DNA from 3 places in the Cellulosimicrobium sp. MI9406 genome. Region 3 is predicted to be linked to each of the others. Evidence: predicted binding sites of a transcription regulator. Region 3 holds the regulator's gene; each other region holds the start of a gene.

Region 1 (3,269 bases), on a different contig from region 3:
GAACCGGTCGCGCAGCGGCGCGGGCAGGAGCCCCGCGCGCGTCGTCGCGCCGACCGCCGTGAAGGGCGGCAGCGAGAGCGGGATGGCGCTCGCCCCGGCCCCCTTGCCCACGACGACGTCGACGCGGAAGTCCTCCATCGCCATGTAGAGGAGCTCCTCGGCCGGTCGCGCGAGCCGGTGGATCTCGTCGATGAACAGGACCTCGCCCTCCTCCAGCGAGGACAGCACCGCCGCGAGGTCGCCGGCGTGCTGGATCGCGGGCCCCGACGTCACGCGCAGCGACGTGCCGAGCTCCGCGGCGATGATCATGGCGAGCGTCGTCTTGCCGAGCCCGGGCGGACCTGACAGGAGCACGTGGTCGGGCGCGCTCCCCCGCGCGAGCGCGGCCTGGAGCACGAGCGACAGCTGGTCGCGCACGACGGCCTGGCCGACGAACTCCTCCAGCCGACGCGGGCGGAGCGCTGCCTCGGCCGCACGCTCCAGGTCGTCGGCGCCCGCCGCGACGATGCGCTCGGACGAGAACGTGCCGTCCCCGCCGAGGTCGTCGAGTCCCACCTGGTCGAAGGTCGCCATCGTCAGCTCCTCGGCCCGCCGAGCACCCGCAGCGCGGCACGCAGCGCGCCCGCCACGTCGGGTGCCTCGACGACGTCGACGCCCGCCTCGGCGAGCACGGTGGACACCGCGTCGTCCGCGGCCTTGAGGTTCCAGCCGAGCCCGACGAGCGCCTCGACCACCTGGTCGCGCCGGTCCTCCGGACGCGGCGCCGACGCCGAGGCGGTCGATCCCGCCTCGGGGGCGTCGGCGCCCGTGGGCGGGCCGAGCTTGTCGCCGAGCTCGAGCGCGATCCGCTGCGCGCCCTTGTTGCCGATGCCCGGGACGCGCACGAGCGCGGCGATGTCGGCACCCGCGACCGCACGACGCAGGCCGTCGGGCGTGTGCACGGCGAGCATCGCGAGCGCGAGGCGCGGTCCGACGCCGCTCACGGTCTGGACGGTCTCGAAGACGGCGCGCTCGTCGTCGTCGGCGAAGCCGTAGAGCGTGAACGAGTCCTCGCGCACGACGAGGCTCGTCGCGAGGCGCGCCGTCTCCCCCACGCGCAGGCCGGCGAGCGTGGCGGGCGTGGCGTGGACGAGGTAGCCCACTCCTCCGACCTCGAGCACGGCGCGGTCGAGCTGGACGCTCGCCACGACACCGCTCAGGGACGCGATCACGCAGGCTCCTCTCCCGGCCGGCAGCACCGACCTGGTCCGATGGTCCGCCGGCCCCGAGGACCGCCGTCGGGCCGCGCGCCGAGGGGGCGCGTCGAACACCCGTACGACCGCGGTCACTCTAGCAAGGGCCGCCCACCCGCCGACCGACCGACACGGACCGCCGGCACCCCCACCGGCACGACCGGCGGAACCGGCGCCGCTAGCGCGGCGCGCGCCGTCCCTTCGCCGCGTGCTCGGCGGCCGCCCAGGCGCGCTGCGCGGCCGTGAGCTCGTGCCGCTCGCCGCCCTGCAGGGCACCCGCGGGGCGCCAGAGGTGGCAGATCGCGAGCGCGAGCGCGTCGGCCGCGTCCGCGGGCTTCGGCGGCTCCGCGAGGCCGAGGATCCCCGCGACCATGCGCTGCACCTGCTCCTTGCCGGCGCGTCCGCTCCCCGTGACCGCGGCCTTGACCTCCGACGGCGTGTGCAGCGCGACGGGGACGCCCCGCTTCGCCGCCCCGACCATCGCGATGCCCGCGGCCTGCGCGGTGCCCATGACCGTCCCGACGTTGTGCTGCGCGAACACGCGCTCGACCGCCACGACGTCGGGCACGTGCTCGTCGAACCACGCGTCCAGCCGCTCCGCGATCCGCAGCAGCCGCAGGTCCACGCTCAGCTCCGGGTCCGTCCGGATCACCCCGACCGCGACGAGCTCGGCCCGCCGCCCCCGCGCGGAGTCCACCACCCCGACACCGCACCGGGTCAGCCCAGGGTCCACTCCGAGAACGCGCACCCCTCGACCCTTTCACGTGAACGGCACGGACCGGCCGTGCCACGCGGTCCGGCGACGGACCAGCCAGCGGTGGGGCCGGGAGGTCGGTGCGCGGTCGTGGCGGGCCTGGCGGGAGCGGCGCGAGGCACGAGCGCCGCGGATGGTAGACCGCGCGCCGACCTCCCGGCCACGCCGCGACCCGACCATCCGGACGCGACCTGAACCGGGTCAGTCGTCGTTCTCGAGCTCCGCCATGACCTCGTCCGACGCGTCGAAGTTGGCGTAGACGTTCTGCACGTCGTCGCTGTCCTCGAGCGCGTCGATGAGGCGCAGGATCTTGCGCGCGCCCTCGGCGTCGACCTCGACCTCCATCGACGGGTGCCAGATCGAGTCGGCGGAGTCGTACTCGATCCCCGCCTCCTGGATCGCGGTGCGCACGGCGACGAGGTCGCTCGCCTCGGACAGCACCTCGATGACGTCGCCGGAGTCGGTGACCTCCTCGGCCCCCGCCTCGAGCGCGGCGAGCATGACGTCGTCCTCGGTCACGCCCTCCGCCTTCGGCACGACGACGAGGCCCTTGCGCGCGAAGAGGTAGGACACGGAGCCCGGGTCGGCGAGGTTGCCGCCGTTGCGGCTGAACGCGAGGCGCACCTCGGAGGCCGCACGGTTCTTGTTGTCGGTGAGGCACTCGACCAGGACGGCGATGCCGTTGGGGCCGTAGCCCTCGTACATGATCGTCTGGTAGTCGACGGCGTCGGCGCCGGTGCCCGAGCCGCGCTTGACGGCGCGGTCGATGTTGTCGTTGGGGACCGACGACTTCTTCGCCTTCTGGATGGCGTCGAACAGCGTCGGGTTGCCCGCGGGGTCACCGCCGCCCGTGCGCGCCGCGACCTCGATGTTCTTGATGAGCTTCGCGAAGAGCTTGCCGCGCTTGGCGTCGATGGCCGCCTTCTTGTGCTTGGTCGTGGCCCACTTGGAGTGCCCTGACATGCGTTCCTACCCCTTCGCGATTCTGACGAACAGCTCGTGCACGCGCGCGTCCCCGGAGATCTCCGGGTGGAACGAGGTGGCGAGCAGCGATCCCTGCTGGACTGCGACGATCCTACCGGCGGCAGCCGCCGGGATGCCGGGTGCGCCGTGCTCGGGGATCCGGGCGAGCACCTCGACCCCGGGCCCGGCCTCCTCGACCCAGGGCGCCCGGATGAACACGGCGTGCACCGCGTCCCCGTCCCGGCCCGGTCTCGGTGCGTCGTCGCGCCCGTCGTCCGCCGGCGCCAGGCCGGCGAACGCGAGGTCGGTCTCGAACGAGT
Region 2 (3,269 bases), on a different contig from region 3:
GTCGACCCGGGCACCCCGCACAACGAGGCGCGCGACGACGTCTGGGCCGCGCTCGTCGAGATCCTCGTGGACAAGGCCTGCGGGGGAGCCGCGGAGGACGGCGTCGACGTCGAGGCCGACGACGTGCGCCGCGCCCTGCGCGGCCACCGCGGGCTCGGCGCCGCGTTCGACCGCGCGTGGCCGCTCGTCGAGCCGACGGACCTCGTGGCAGACCTGTGGTCCGTGCCCGCCTACCTGCGCCTGTGCGCGCCGTCGCTCACGCCCGAGCAGGTGCGCGCGCTCCAGCGCGAGGACGCGCACGCCTGGACGACGGCGGACCTCCCGCTGCTCGACGCCGCGCGCCGTCGGCTCGGCGACCCGGAGGCGTCGCGCCGACGCCGCCGCAACGAGGCCGCCGTGGCGGCGGAGCGCGCGCGCATGGACGACGTCGTCGACCACCTCGTGGCGACCGACGACAGCGAGCTCGGGGTCATGCAGATGCTCCGCGGCCAGGACCTGCGCGACGCGCTCGTGGACGACGGCGCGCTCGTCGTCGCGACGCCGGACCGCCTCGCGGGGCCCTTCGCGCACGTCGTCGTCGACGAGGCGCAGGAGCTCACCGACGCCGAGTGGCAGATGGTCCTCAGCCGCTGCCCGTCGCGCAGCGTCACGGTCGTCGGGGACCGGGCCCAGGCGCGCCACGGCTTCCCCGAGGGCTGGCGCGAGCGGCTCGCGCGCGTGGGCTTCGCCCGCGTCGAGGAGGCGTCGCTGAGCGTCAACTACCGCACGCCGCGGGAGATCATGGCCGAGGCGGAGCCCGTCGTCCGGGCCGCGATCCCGGACGCGAACGTCCCGACGTCGGTGCGCAGCACGGGCGTGCCCGTGGCCCACGGGGCGGTCGCGGACCTCGACGCGGTCCTCGGCGCGTGGCTCGCCGAGCACGGGGACGGCACGGCGTGCGTCATCGGTGCCACCGAGCCGTCCGAGCCGTCCGAGCAGTCCGGGCCGTCCGGGCCGTCCGGCGAGGAGTCGGACGGCAGGGTCGGTTGCGCCGGTGGCGAGGGCGAGGGGTCCGCGCGGGTGCGGTGGCTCACGCCCGAGACGGCGAAGGGCCTCGAGTTCGACCTCGTGGTGCTCGTCGAGCCGCAGGCGTTCGGCGACGGCATCGAGGGCGCGGTCGACCGCTACGTCGCGATGACGCGCGCGACGCAGCGGCTCGTCGTCCTGGATCGCTGACCACCGGGCGTCGAGCACGACCTGGCGGTCGTCAGGCCGCCCGTGGCGACCGCCAGGTCGTGCTCGGCAGGGTGGGACGGGTCAGGCGACCGGGACGGCCAGGTCCTCGACGACCTCGACGCCGGGCAGGCGGCCCAGCAGGTCGCCGGGGAGCAGCAGCTTCGAGCGCCGCACGCCGCTGCCGATCAGCGCGAGCGCGCCGTCGGTCACGACGCGGGAGTCGACGAGCACGCGCCACCCCTCGGGCAGCCCGACGGGCGTGATGCCGCCGTACTCCATCCCGGACTCGGCCGTCGCGCGGTCGGTCGGCAGGAACGACGCCTTGCGCACGTCGAGCAGCTTGCGGACGCGCGTGTTGACGTCGGCGCGCGTGTGCGCCCGCACGACGGCGGCGGCGATGCGCTCGTCGCCCGCCCGCGTGCCGCCCACGACGACGCAGTTCGCCGAGGCCTCGACGGGCAGGTCGAACGCGGTGTTGAGCGTCGCGGTGTCGGCGAGGTCGGGGTCGATCTCCGTCACGGCGACGAGCGTCGCGACGTCCGGGTCGGCGTCGGCCCACCGGCGCAGCGCGTCGGCGGTCACGGGGGCGACGAGGTCGAGGTGGTCGAGCGCCGGCTCCCAGGTGAGCGAGCCGAGCGTGGGCAGGGTCGTGCGGGCGTCCATGGCGTCAGCCTGCCACCCCGGCGGGCCGCCGCGCGGGAGAGGCCGGATGCCGAACACGCCCCCGGAGCCCCTCGAGCCCGCCGAGCATGCGGTCGCAGCCCGTGCCGCCCGCCGGACGGGCGACAGCTGCATGGTCGGCGGGGGAGGAGGGTCAGGTAGAGGTCGAGGGTTTCGGGCAAGTCTCCAGTGGGGGTCGAAGGTTGGGGTGGGCATCTCGGACGAAGCAGGCGCCTCCGACCTGCGGAGTTGACACCTCGGAGCGGCGGTCGTTCACTGGAAGTGTTCGAACGTTTGTTCGAACACTGGCGGGTGCAGAACGACGCCCCCAGCAGTCGACGCGCGGTGCGCGTCCCGTCCGAGCAGCATCCCGGGAGGCGAGATGACCCTTCTCGCCGACCCCGCCGAACGGGCGGGGGCACCAGGCCCGACGGCTGCGGCCGTCGACAAGGCCGAGCGCGCCCGTGCCGTCCTGCGCCGTGCGGAGGAGCGTACGGGCGTCCGCCGACACCGTCCCGTCGTCGCCCCCCCGGCCCCGGAACCGCTCACCGCCCCGGCGGCACCGGCCGTCGTCCCGCGCACCGAGACCGCCCCGCGTGCCGACACCTTCCTGCGCGCCGGCACCGCCCTCCTCACCGAGGTCGCCCCGCTCGCGGACGCCGCCGCCTCGCCGGTCGTGCGGCCCGCCCCCGCACCGCCCGACCCTCCGGCACGCGCCCGCACCCGCCACGTCCGGACCTCGGGCGCGAGCCGGGACGCGGGCACGGACGAGCGGGTGTGGCCGGTGCACGACGCGCTCGCGCCGCTCCTCCCGCTCGGCGCCCTCCAGCGCGGCACCGTGCTGGCGGTGCGCGGCTCGACGAGCCTCCTGCTCGCGCTCGTCGCGCGGCCGTCACAGGCCGGGGCGTGGACCGCCGCCGTCGGGTTCCCCGCCGTCGGGCTGCTCGCGGCCGCCGACGCCGGCGCCGACCTCGACCGCGTCGTGCTCGTCCCGCGGCCCGGCCCGGACGCGGCGCTCGCGATCTCGGCGCTCGTCGACGGCCTGGACGTCGTGGTCGTCGGGCCCGACGCCGCCCTCACCGACCCCGACCGACGACGCCTGGCCGCGCGGGCACGCGAGCGCGGGGCGCTGCTCGTCGCCGCGGGGACGTGGCCGGGCGCGCACGTCGCGCTCACCGTGACGGGCGGCGGCTGGTCCGGGGCGGACCGCGGCGCGGGCTGGCTGCGCCGTCGCACCCTCGTCGTCGAGCGCGCGGGCCGCGGGGGAGCCGCGCGCCCCGCGCGGCTCGAGGTCGAGCTCCCGCTCGTCCACGAGGACTGGCCCGCGTTCCTCGCCGAGGACGCCCGGGGCACCCGGCCCGCGGCCGGGACCGGCGCCACCGTGGCCGGGGCCG
Region 3 (3,269 bases):
ACCCGCGGCTCGTGACGGCGCGCTACGGGTCGTTCCTCACGCGGTCCATGCCGGGGTTCTGGCAGACGACCGACCGCGACGTGGCCACCGCTGCGCTCCGCCGCCTCGCCGCCCTAGGCTGAGCCCTTTCCAGCGACTTCACGGAGGCGACATGACGAGCACGTCACCGCAGGGCACCGGCGACGCGACCACGGGCGGTCCGGGAGGGGGAGCGCGGACGACGAAGCTCGCGATCGTCGGCGCCGGTGCCGTCGGCTCGACGCTGGCCTACGCCGCGCTCATGCGGGGCGCGGCGCGCACGGTGGCGCTCCTCGACGTCAACCGCGCGAAGGTCGAGGCCGAGGTCCTCGACCTCCAGCACGGCATCCAGTTCATGCCCATGGCGCGCGTCGAGGGGTCCGACGACGTCGCGGTGTGCGCGGGGGCCGACGTCGTCGTGATCACGGCCGGCGCCAAGCAGAAGCCGGGCCAGACGCGCCTCGACCTCGCCGAGGGCACGATCGGGCTCATGCGCACGATCCTGCCGGGCCTCGTGGAGGTGGCCCCGGACGCCGTCTACGTCATGGTGACCAACCCCGTCGACATCGTCACGTACGCGGCGCTCAAATTCTCGGGGCTGCCCCCGACGCAGCTCTTCGGCAGCGGCACCGTGCTCGACTCCTCGCGGCTGCGGTTCCTCGTGGCGCAGCACTGCGGCGTCGCGGTGCAGAACGTGCACGCGTACATCGCGGGGGAGCACGGCGACAGCGAGATCCCGCTCTGGAGCTCCGCGACGATCGGCGGCGCGCCGCTGCTCGAGTGGCAGGGCATCGGCGGTCGGGGACCGCTCACGGGCGACGTGCGCGACGAGATCGCGCGCGAGGTCGTGCAGTCGGCCTACCGGATCATCGAGGGCAAGGGCGCGACCAACTACGCGGTCGGGCTCGCGGGCACCCGGATCATCGAGGCGGTGCTCGCCGACGAGCACCGGGTGCTGCCCGTGTCGACGCTCCTCGACGGCATCTACGGGCTCGAGGACGTGTGCCTGTCGCTCCCGACGCTCGTCGACCGCCGGGGCGCGACGGAGCGTGTCGAGGTCCCGCTGGCGGACGACGAGCTCGCGGGCCTGCGCTCGTCCGCGGAGTCGCTGCGCGCGGTCGCGCGACGCTTCGGGCTCTGAGCCCACGGGCCCGTCGGGCCCGGCACGACGAGAGCCGGGCGGTCGAGGGACCGCCCGGCTCTCGTGCTGTCCCGAGCCTGCCCGCAGGGGCGCCCGGAGACGCTCGGGGACCGTTCAGAGGCTGCGCAGGACGGAGACGACGCGCCCCAGCACCTGGGCATCGTCGCCGGGGATCGGGTCGTACGCGGCGTTGTGCGGCATGAGCCACACGTGGCCGTCGGCGCGCCGCAGGCTCTTCACGGTGGCCTCGCCGTCGATCATGGCGGCCACGATCTCGCCGTTCTCCGCGACCGGCTGGCGCCGCACGACGACCCAGTCGCCGTCGCAGATCGCGGCGTCGATCATCGAGTCGCCCTGCACGCGCAGGAGGAAGAGCTCTCCCTCGCCGACGAGCTGGCGCGGCAGCGGGAAGACGTCCTCCACGACCTGCTCCGCGAGGATGGGGCCACCGGCGGCGATGCGGCCGACGACGGGGACGTACGACGGCGCGGGGTGGGCCTCGTCGTACGCGGGCTCGGGGGCCGTTCCTGCCGGCGCGAGCGGGGTGGCACGGCGGGCGTCGTCGGGCTGGACCACCTCGATGGCGCGCGGACGGTTCGGGTCGCGCCGCAGGAACCCCTTGCGCTCCAGCGTGGTGAGCTGGTGCTTGACGGAGGACGGGCTCGTGAGCCCGACGGCCTCGCCGATCTCGCGCATGCTCGGCGGGTAGCCGCGCTGCTCGACGCACGCGCGGATGGTCTCGAGCACGAGCCGCTGGCGCGGGGTGAGCCCGTCACCCCCTGCCGACCCGTCCGGCAGCTCGCGCACCTCGGCGAGCCCCCGTGCCCTGTCCGTGCCTCGTCCCGCCATGGTCGCTCCGCCCTCGTCCGTCGCGTGCCGCCGGCGCCAGCCGGGCCTGCGGCCTCCCCTCCCCGGGGGCGTGCGCCCCGGGACCTCGGTCGCTCCTCCGGGTCCGAGCGGACATGTCCGGCGAACCGACCTGACCCCAGGCTAGGGGAGGATGCGACACGAATCAAACACCTGTTCGAGCATGTCTCGACTCTGTGGGTCGTTCGTGATAGACCTTCGTACAGATGTTCTACGTACAGGTGTTCGACCGCAACGGGTCGGCGCGGAGATGAGACGGGCGCGCGGGTCCGATCGACCGGGGAAGGCGATCGGGCTCGCGGGCCGGGACGGAGGGGACATGGACACGGTGGCGATGGCGACGGCAGCGCCGGCCGCGCTCGGGCGGGGCGGCGCAGCGGAGCGAGGTGCGCGCCCGGAGGCGCCGCTGCGGCTCACGCGACGCGGCCGTGCGGTCCTCGTGCTCCTCGTGGCCGTCGTGCTCGTCCTCGCGGCGCGGGTCGGGCTGGCCGTCGCGAGCGGGCCCGGGGAGCCGGTCGAGGTCCGCGTCCACGTCGTGAGCGCGGGGGAGACGCTGTGGGAGCTCGCCCAGGGCGTCGCGACCCCGGGGGAGGACCTTCGTGAGGTGGTCAGCGGGCTCGTGGAGCTGAACGGCCTGTCGTCGTCCGGCGTGCAGGCCGGCCAGACCATCCTGCTCCCGGTCGCCGAACGGTGACGCCGCGCGCGAGCGCACTCCTGGTCCTGTGACGCAGCACACGGCGCCGACGCGCGACAGGTTGCGGCCGAGGGTTGCGCCGGCGCCTTAGGTCCGCCTAAGTTAGTGTCACCTCACGCGCCGGCTGGGGGGCTGGGCGGACGAGGCGAGGAGTGTGCGGACCACCGCGACTCCTGTGCACGTCGCCGCGCGCGAGGCGAGTCGCGCGCGAGATGGGGACGGGGGCGTCCCGACGGGGGCGGTCGACTTCGACCGCCCCCGTTCTGCTGCCTGGGGCCGGGCGCGTCGTCGGCGTGTTGCACCGCGCGCCCGCGACGACATACGTTCGTCGCGCCGACCTGTCGGCGCGACCCGCGGAGGAGCCCGCCATGCACTGCCCGTTCTGCCGTCACGCGGACTCCCGCGTCGTCGACTCCCGCACGTCCGACGACGGTGCCTCCATCCGCCGGCGACGCCAGTGCCCGGAGTGCAACCGCCGCTTCACCACGATCGAGACCGCCAGCCTGTCCGTGGTCAAGCGGTCCGGGGTGACCGAGCCCTTCTCGCGCG

The links. Region 3 encodes LexA, which represses DNA repair genes until DNA is damaged. Its sites were predicted from a motif close to TCGAACANNTGTTCGA; they were not measured.
Region 1: a site for LexA is predicted at 1,303-1,318, ahead of ruvA (Holliday junction branch migration protein RuvA). Genes of this name have one in related genera too.
Region 2: a site for LexA is predicted at 2,162-2,177, ahead of MT994_RS04265 (YbaK/EbsC family protein). Genes of this name have one in related genera too.

What each region holds. Positions count from the first base shown of each region.
Region 1 covers NZ_JALIZI010000006.1:138,064-141,332, reverse strand. The annotation lists gene ruvB (Holliday junction branch migration DNA helicase RuvB) at 1-573, opposite strand, end outside; gene ruvA (Holliday junction branch migration protein RuvA) at 576-1,211, opposite strand; gene ruvC (crossover junction endodeoxyribonuclease RuvC) at 1,411-1,980, opposite strand; gene MT994_RS12660 (YebC/PmpR family DNA-binding transcriptional regulator) at 2,188-2,949, opposite strand; gene pdxT (pyridoxal 5'-phosphate synthase glutaminase subunit PdxT) at 2,956-3,269, opposite strand, start outside.
Region 2 covers NZ_JALIZI010000002.1:276,005-279,273, reverse strand. The annotation lists gene MT994_RS04270 (AAA family ATPase) at 1-1,215, shown strand, start outside; gene MT994_RS04265 (YbaK/EbsC family protein) at 1,297-1,878, opposite strand; gene MT994_RS04260 (hypothetical protein) at 2,258-3,269, shown strand, end outside.
Region 3 covers NZ_JALIZI010000007.1:89,750-93,018, reverse strand. The annotation lists gene MT994_RS14090 (ATP-dependent DNA helicase) at 1-122, shown strand, start outside; gene MT994_RS14085 (L-lactate dehydrogenase) at 152-1,159, shown strand; gene lexA (transcriptional repressor LexA) at 1,274-2,008, opposite strand; gene MT994_RS14075 (LysM peptidoglycan-binding domain-containing protein) at 2,346-2,720, shown strand; gene nrdR (transcriptional regulator NrdR) at 3,089-3,269, shown strand, end outside.